One region of the Kitasatospora sp. NBC_01300 genome, then DNA from elsewhere that is predicted to be linked to it. Evidence: riboswitches for the same ligand, from Rfam matches in the RefSeq annotation. Region 1 holds a riboswitch; each other region holds the start of a gene.

Evidence for each region. Region 1 has a riboswitch for cyclic di-AMP ahead of OG556_RS29155 (peptidoglycan DD-metalloendopeptidase family protein). Riboswitches for the same ligand answer to the same signal wherever they lie in the genome.
Region 2: linked by a shared signal. The riboswitch ahead of OG556_RS09190 (NlpC/P60 family protein) and the one ahead of OG556_RS29155 (peptidoglycan DD-metalloendopeptidase family protein) in region 1 are both predicted to bind cyclic di-AMP.
Region 3: linked by a shared signal. The riboswitch ahead of OG556_RS27670 (hypothetical protein) and the one ahead of OG556_RS29155 (peptidoglycan DD-metalloendopeptidase family protein) in region 1 are both predicted to bind cyclic di-AMP.

What each region holds. Positions count from the first base shown of each region.
Region 1 is NZ_CP108408.1:6,671,290-6,673,525, forward strand. It holds gene OG556_RS29150 (MFS transporter) at 1-598, opposite strand, end outside; cyclic di-AMP (ydaO/yuaA leader) riboswitch at 911-1,093, shown strand; gene OG556_RS29155 (peptidoglycan DD-metalloendopeptidase family protein) at 1,096-2,055, shown strand.
Region 2 is NZ_CP108408.1:2,058,125-2,060,360, forward strand. It holds gene OG556_RS09190 (NlpC/P60 family protein) at 1-1,035, opposite strand, end outside; cyclic di-AMP (ydaO/yuaA leader) riboswitch at 1,046-1,195, opposite strand; gene OG556_RS09195 (NlpC/P60 family protein) at 1,533-2,236, opposite strand, start outside.
Region 3 is NZ_CP108408.1:6,314,494-6,316,729, forward strand. It holds gene OG556_RS27665 (esterase/lipase family protein) at 1-634, shown strand, start outside; cyclic di-AMP (ydaO/yuaA leader) riboswitch at 877-1,043, shown strand; gene OG556_RS27670 (hypothetical protein) at 1,046-2,236, shown strand, end outside.

The DNA of each region.
Region 1 (2,236 bases):
TCTCGTTCCGGCTCTCGGGGACGAACCGGGAGGTGACCGCGACCACGGCCGCCGCGAGCGGCAGGTTCAGCAGGAAGATCCACCGCCAGCCGGGGCCGTCCACCAGCCAGCCGCCGAGGAAGGGGCCGACCGCGGCCGACACCCCGCCGAGGCCCGACCACAGGCCGACCGCAGCCGAGCGGTCGTCCGGGTGGAAGACGGCGTGCAGCATGGCGAGCGAACCGGGGGTGAGCAGCGCCCCGCCGATGCCCTGGACGGCGCGGGCGGCGATCAGCACGTGGATGGTGGGGGCGGCCGCGCAGGCCGCGGAGGCGGCGGCGAACCAGAGCACGCCGATCAGGAAGACCCGGCGCCGGCCGTACCGGTCGCCGAGCGCGCCGCCCAGCAGGATCAGCCCGGCCAGGGTGAGCAGGTAGGCGTTGAGCGTCCACTGCAGGGACGCGAGGGAGGCGCCGAGATCGGTGCCGATGCGGGGCAGCGCGACGTTCACCACGGTGCCGTCGAGCATCGCCATGCTGGAGCCGAGCACCGTCGCGAGGAGGACCCAGCGTCCCCGCGAGGTGCCCAGGCGCAGTGTTCCTGCTTCGGAGGTGGCCACGGGCCGATCCTGCGCCCGTGGGGCGTACGTGACAAGGGTCACCGGGGGGTGTGTCGGTGGGTGCGCGGTGTGTGAGCGGGCGGGTGCGCAGCGGCGTCGGAATCGGCGCTGTGTCGTGGATCAGTGGCGCCCGGTGAATGGATTGTGCACGTACGGTGCAGCCGATCATTCGGAGGGTCACCGCAGCTCGGGGGGTTGTTTCCGGTTCAAGTGATCGACATTGCTTCACCCGAACGGATGGGTTTTAGTTCAGCGACCGCCCGGCCAGTCCGGACGGATCCACCGGGTGGAACGCCGAATCCTGCCGCTGCCCGGTGGCTCGCACCGAACTCTGTACGGCAGGAGCGGGGGACCCACAGGTAAGTCGCCGGACCGGAAACGGCACGCTTTCGCGTACCCGGATCCAGGGCCGGCTAGGGGTGAAGCCGCATGTGCGGCCGGGCAACTCCAGCCCGAACCCGACAGCTCACCTCGCAGGCGTCGGAGAGGAAAATTCCATGCCTGCACAGGCTCGTCGTATCGCCCTGCCCCGCGCCGCCCGCATCGGGATCGCCACCGCCGTCACCGGTGTCTCCTTCGCCCTGCCGCTCGTCACTGCGATGAGCGCCCAGGCGCACCCCGCGCCGGCCGCCGCGGTCACCGCCGCCCCGGCCGCCGCTCCCGCCGACCGGGCCCAGGCCTCCTCGCAGGAGAGCTACCGCGTCGTCAGCGGCGACACCCTGTCCAAGATCGCCGACGCCCAGCACGTCGACGGCGGCTGGCAGGCGCTGTACGACCACAACCGTGAGGTCGTCGGCGGCAACCCGGACCTGATCTTCCCCGGCCAGAAGCTCGTGGTCGCCGGCCAGGCCGCCCCGGCCAAGCCCGCCGCCCCGGCGAAGCCCGCCCAGCCGTCCGCCCAGGACGCCGCGCCGGCCACCACCGCCGCCAAGCCGCAGGCCCAGCTGGAGGTCCAGACCGAGGCGGCCAAGCCGTCCGCGCAGCTCCAGACCCAGTTGCAGACCGCCGCTCCGACCACCGCGGTCGCCGCCGTGCCGGTCGCCGCCGCCTCGACCTTCGTCGCCCCGCTGGCCAACCCGAAGCTGGGCACCGCCTACGGCGTGGCCGGCTCGATGTGGGCCTCCGGCCACCACACCGGCCAGGACTTCGTCGCCTCCACCGGCACCCCGCTGCGCGCCGTCGGCAACGGCGTCGTGGTGAAGGCCGGCAACGGCGGCGCCTACGGCAACGAGGTCGAGATCAAGCTCGCCGACGGCCACTACGCCGAGTACGCGCACCTGTCCTCGATCGGTGTGAAGATCGGTCAGACCGTCAAGGCCGGACAGCAGATCGGCCTCTCCGGCGCGACCGGCAACGTGACCGGCCCGCACCTGCACTTCGAGATCCGCAACGGCTCGGAGTACGGCTCGGACATCAACCCGGTCGCCTACCTGCGGGCCCACGGCGTCGCGCTCTGACCCGTACCGGATGCACCGGATCTGACAGATCTGCCGGATGTGCCGGATGTGTCGGATGAGGAACCACCGCTGCTACGGGGCGAATCGACCGCCCGGGATGGTCATGTCGGGTGACCGCTCGACCGGGTGATCGCCGCAGCAGTGGACATGGGCGCGGGACACGCCCAGGCCGGCCCGGCTC
Region 2 (2,236 bases), 4.6 Mb from region 1:
GTGGTGGGCGTCCCCGTAGAAGATCAGGAGGTCGCCGGGCTGGGCCTGGGAGAGGTCGCTCCCGATCCGGGTACCGGCGTGGGCCTGCTCCTGCGAGGTGCGCGGCAGCGAGACGTCGACCTGGTTGAACGCCCAGACCATCAGGCCCGAGCAGTCGAAGGAGCCGGGGCCGGAGGCGCCGTAGACGTACGGGCTGCCGATCTTGGAGGCGGCGATGGACAGCGCCGCGGCACCGCGCGAGCTGCCGGCGCTCGGCTTGCTGACCGGCGCGGCGGGGGCCTGCGACGCGCTCAGGTCGTTGCGGTTGTTGTCGCGGGAGGAGCGGTCGGCGGCCTGCTGGGCCGCCTGCTGCTGCTGGGCGGCCTTGGCGGCGGCGTCGGCCTTCGCCTTGGCGTCGGCGGCGGCCTTCTCCTCGGCCGCGCGAATCGCCTGGCGCTCCTGCTCGGACAGGGTGTTGAAGAGGTCCTGCGCGGCCTTGAGCTTGCCCTGGACCTCGTCCTTGGCGCTCTTCAGCTGCTGGGTGGTGGTCTCCATCTCGGCGAGCTTGCCCTGGGCCTCGGAGCGCACCTGGTCGAGCTTGCGCTGCTCGTCCTGGAGCTGCTTGAGCTGGCCCTTCTGGGTGCCGCCGGCCTGGTTCAGCGTGTCGGCCTGGCTCAGGAAGGTGTCCGGGCTGGCGGAGAACATCAGCTGGACGGTCTGGGATATGCCGCCGTTGCGGTACTGCTCGCCGGCGATCTCGGCCAGGCCGCCCTGCAGGTCGGTCACCTGCCCCTGCTGCCGCGCCACCTGGTCCTGCAGGTCGGTGACCTGCTTCTGCAGCTGCTGCTGCTTCTCCTGGGCGGCGTTGAGCTTCTCGGTCGCGACCTCGGCCTGGTCGTTGAGCTGGTCGACCTGCTCCTTGACCTGGTCCTTGGTCGGCTGCGGGTCGGCGTGGGCGCCGGACTGCGCGGACAGCGCGACGGCCGCCGCGGCGAAGCCGGTCATGATCGAGACTCGGGTGCGACTGGCGGGCTTGGGACGACGATGGGACGCCACGAAGGCGGACTCCTTCTTCCTACGCCGTCTACCGGGTGAGCTGACGGGTTCGGGCCGGAAGCGTGCCCTACGACGCCTCACGGCCGTTCCACCGGCCGACCTGGCGCCGATTCACCCCGGAGGAACGTGGTTCCCCGGCTCCGTTCGACAGCACCCCCGACTGCTGGGCTCCCCGTCGGGCAGGCACTGGGCCCGCCCCGCTGCGTCACGAACTCGACGGAAACCACCGCCGCCACCCTGGCTGGGCGATCGGGAGTGCGGTGGTTCGGGGCACGACCCTAGTAACTGAACCGTGATCCGTTCAAATCCTTGTCAGAAAAAAGACGGAAGAAGACCAAAGTTCTTTTGTGAATATGACACATAGTGATCACCGCCGTACGTAAAGCTGATCACTCTTCATCGGGGCGTCATGCTGCGGACAAAACCCGAACGCCACCCCCGGTCCGAGGGTGGCGTGGATCACAGGCCCGGACGGGCCCTTCGGGCGTGTCGGGACGTCAGACCCGGCGGATCGTGTTGATCGGCATCGCGTCGGCCTTCATCACCTTCACCACGTCACCGGTGTGCGGCGCGTGGACCACCATGCCGTTGCCGATGTACATCCCGACGTGGTGCCGGTCGGGGCCGTAGATGACCAGGTCGCCCGGCTGGGCCTGGTCCAGCGAGACCCTGGTGCCGACGTTGCCCTGCTCCTGCGAGGTGCGCGGCAGCGAGACGCCGGCCTGGCCGTACGCCCAGACCATCAGGCCCGAGCAGTCGAAGGTGGTCGAGCCGGTGGCGCCCCACACGTACGGCGAGCCCTGCTTGCTCATCGCCTTGGCGACGGCCACGCCCGCGTAGCCGCCGGCCTGCGGGAGGCTGCCGAGGTCGGCACGGTCGCTGCCGCGCGAGGCGCGGTCGTCCTGCTGCTGCTGAGCCCGCAGCGCGGCGCGGTCGGAGGCGCTGAGCGAGTTCAGCAGGTCCTGCGCGGCCTTCAGCTTCTGGTTGACGTCCGTCTTGGCCTGGTTCAGGTCCTTGGTGGTGGAGTCGAGCGAGGCCAGGACGGCGGCGGCCTCGGACTTCTCCTGGTCCAGCCGGCGCTGCTGGTCCAGCAGGCCCTTGAGCGCCTCGGACTCGCTGGCGCTGGCCTGCTGGGCGCTGGACGCCTTCTCCAGGTAGCCCGACGGGTCCGAGGAGAGCATCAGCTGGACGGACGGGTCGA
Region 3 (2,236 bases), 360 kb from region 1:
CCCGTCCTGGGGGCGGGCCTACGCGGGCGACGTGCGCCGCCTGATCACCCTCGGGGGCCCGAACGGCGGGCTCGACTACGTGTACGCGCACGGCTGGTCGTTCGACCTCGCGAGCTGGCCGGCCTGCGGCGGCACCGCCAACGCGCCGTCCCCGCACCTCTACATGACCTGCTACGGCACGTACACGGCGCAGCCCTGCCTCGGCGTGCTGCCCACCGGCGGCTACGACTGCTACCCGGGCCAGCGCCAGCTGCTCGCCCGCTGGGACGGCCGGTACGGGGTGGACGGCAGCGCCCAGGACTGGTGGACCACCTACTACGGCGGCCAGGGCTTCTACACCTCGGGCCAGGGCATCCAGGCGGCGATCGACGCCGGTTCGCTGATCGCGCCGCTGCAACAGGCGGGCGTCCCCGCGTCGGTGCGCACCTACCTGCTCGCGGGCGGGTCCGCCGACATCCCGGGCGTGCTCAACGAGAACCGGGGGCCCAGTGACGGCATCGTGTTCACCGCGAGCGCCCTGGACACCACCGGCATCGCGACGATCGGCGGCACCCGGCTGCTCACCGGCCTCAACCACCTGGAACTCGCCTGGGCGCCGGAGGCCGAGAGCCAGGTCGACAACTGGCTCGCTTGACCCGTGGACCCGTGGACCCGTGGACCCGCGGCCCGTCGATTCGTCGTTCGGCAGCTCAACGGCTCCGCTGATCCGTCCCAACTGATCCACCACGCAGCGTCGTTGATCGACACCACTGTGACCTGTGCGACAACCGGCCCTGGCAGGTTGTCCGTTCACGCACGGCCTGCCTAGCCTGCAACCGTCGTCCGCCCTCGCGGACCCCCGCCGTCGGGACGCCGAGTCCTGTCCACCCGTCGGTCGGCAACCGAGCACCACAGCGGACGGGAGCGGGGGAACCAAGGTCAGCGCCCGGCCCGTACGCTCCCGCGTGCGGGCCGTGGCTAGGGGTGAAGCCGCTCCCACCGGCGGCCGGGCTGCCTCAGCCCGAATCCGACAGCTCACCTCGCAGGCGTCGCAGAGGACACCGCCATGCACCAGCCTGCCCGGCGCCGCGCGCCGCGCCACGCCCGCCCCTCCCACCGGGGCCGCAACGCCGCCCTCGCCGTCACCGGAGCGCTCGCCGTCACCGGCGCCGGACTGCTCGGCCTGCCGGCCGTCTCCGGCGCCCAGGCCGCCACCACCCCGACCGTCACCCAGGACCGGCTCGCCCCGGCGACCATGGTCGCCAACCAGGCCGCCACCGCCTCGCTGACCCTCCACTCCTCGGCCTGCTTCACCGCGAAGACCGTCGGCGTGGGCGTCCGGAACGCGGCCGGTGCGAACCTCGACTTCCCGGGCAACGCCTCCAACGTGCAGATCTGCCCGAGCGGCCTGTCCTTCACCAGCGGCGCACGCGCCCTGCCGGCCGGGACGTACACCCAGTTCGGCTTCTGGCAGGACCTCGGCGGGGCCTGGCACAACCTGGCCTCGCAGCAGCTGGTGGTCTCCAGCGCCCCGGCGCCGACCCCGACCCCGACGCCCACCACGAAGCCGACTCCCGCCCCGACCCCGACCCCGACGGCGACCCCGACCCCGACGGCGACCCCCACCCCGACGGCGACCCCCACCGCGACGGCGACCCCCACCGCGAAGCCGACCCCGACGAGCAGCCCGAGCCCGAGCAGCCCGAGCAGCCCGAGCGCCACCGCCGGCCCGTCGGCCGGCACCCCCGCCTCCCCGGTCGCCGGCAAGTCGCTGACCTGGTCCGACGAGTTCAACAGCTCGATCAGCTGGGGCTCGCGCTGGGTCGGCGACAAGAGCACCGCCTACAAGTACGGCAACCACAACCCGGACGACAACAAGCTCGACCTGCTGAACAAGAACAACGTCAGCGTCGCGAACGGGGTCGCCACCTTCACCGCCGCGCCCGGCACCACCACGCTGGAGAACGGCAAGCAGGCCTGGAACACCGGCTTCCTGACCACCGAGGGCTCCAGCGAGGGCTTCCAGGTCAGGACCGGCGACTACGCCGAGACCCGGGTCAAGCTGCCGTCCGGCTCCGGCGCCTGGCCGGCCTTCTGGACCTGGAAGAACGGCAACGGGGAGGTCGACTCCTTCGAGTACCACCCCGACAACCCGAACCTGCTGGAGCTGACCAACCACGTCAACCCCGGCAACCCCAAGTACTACACCGACGCCGGCGCCGTCGCGAAGGACCAGTGGGTGACCATCGGCACCTAC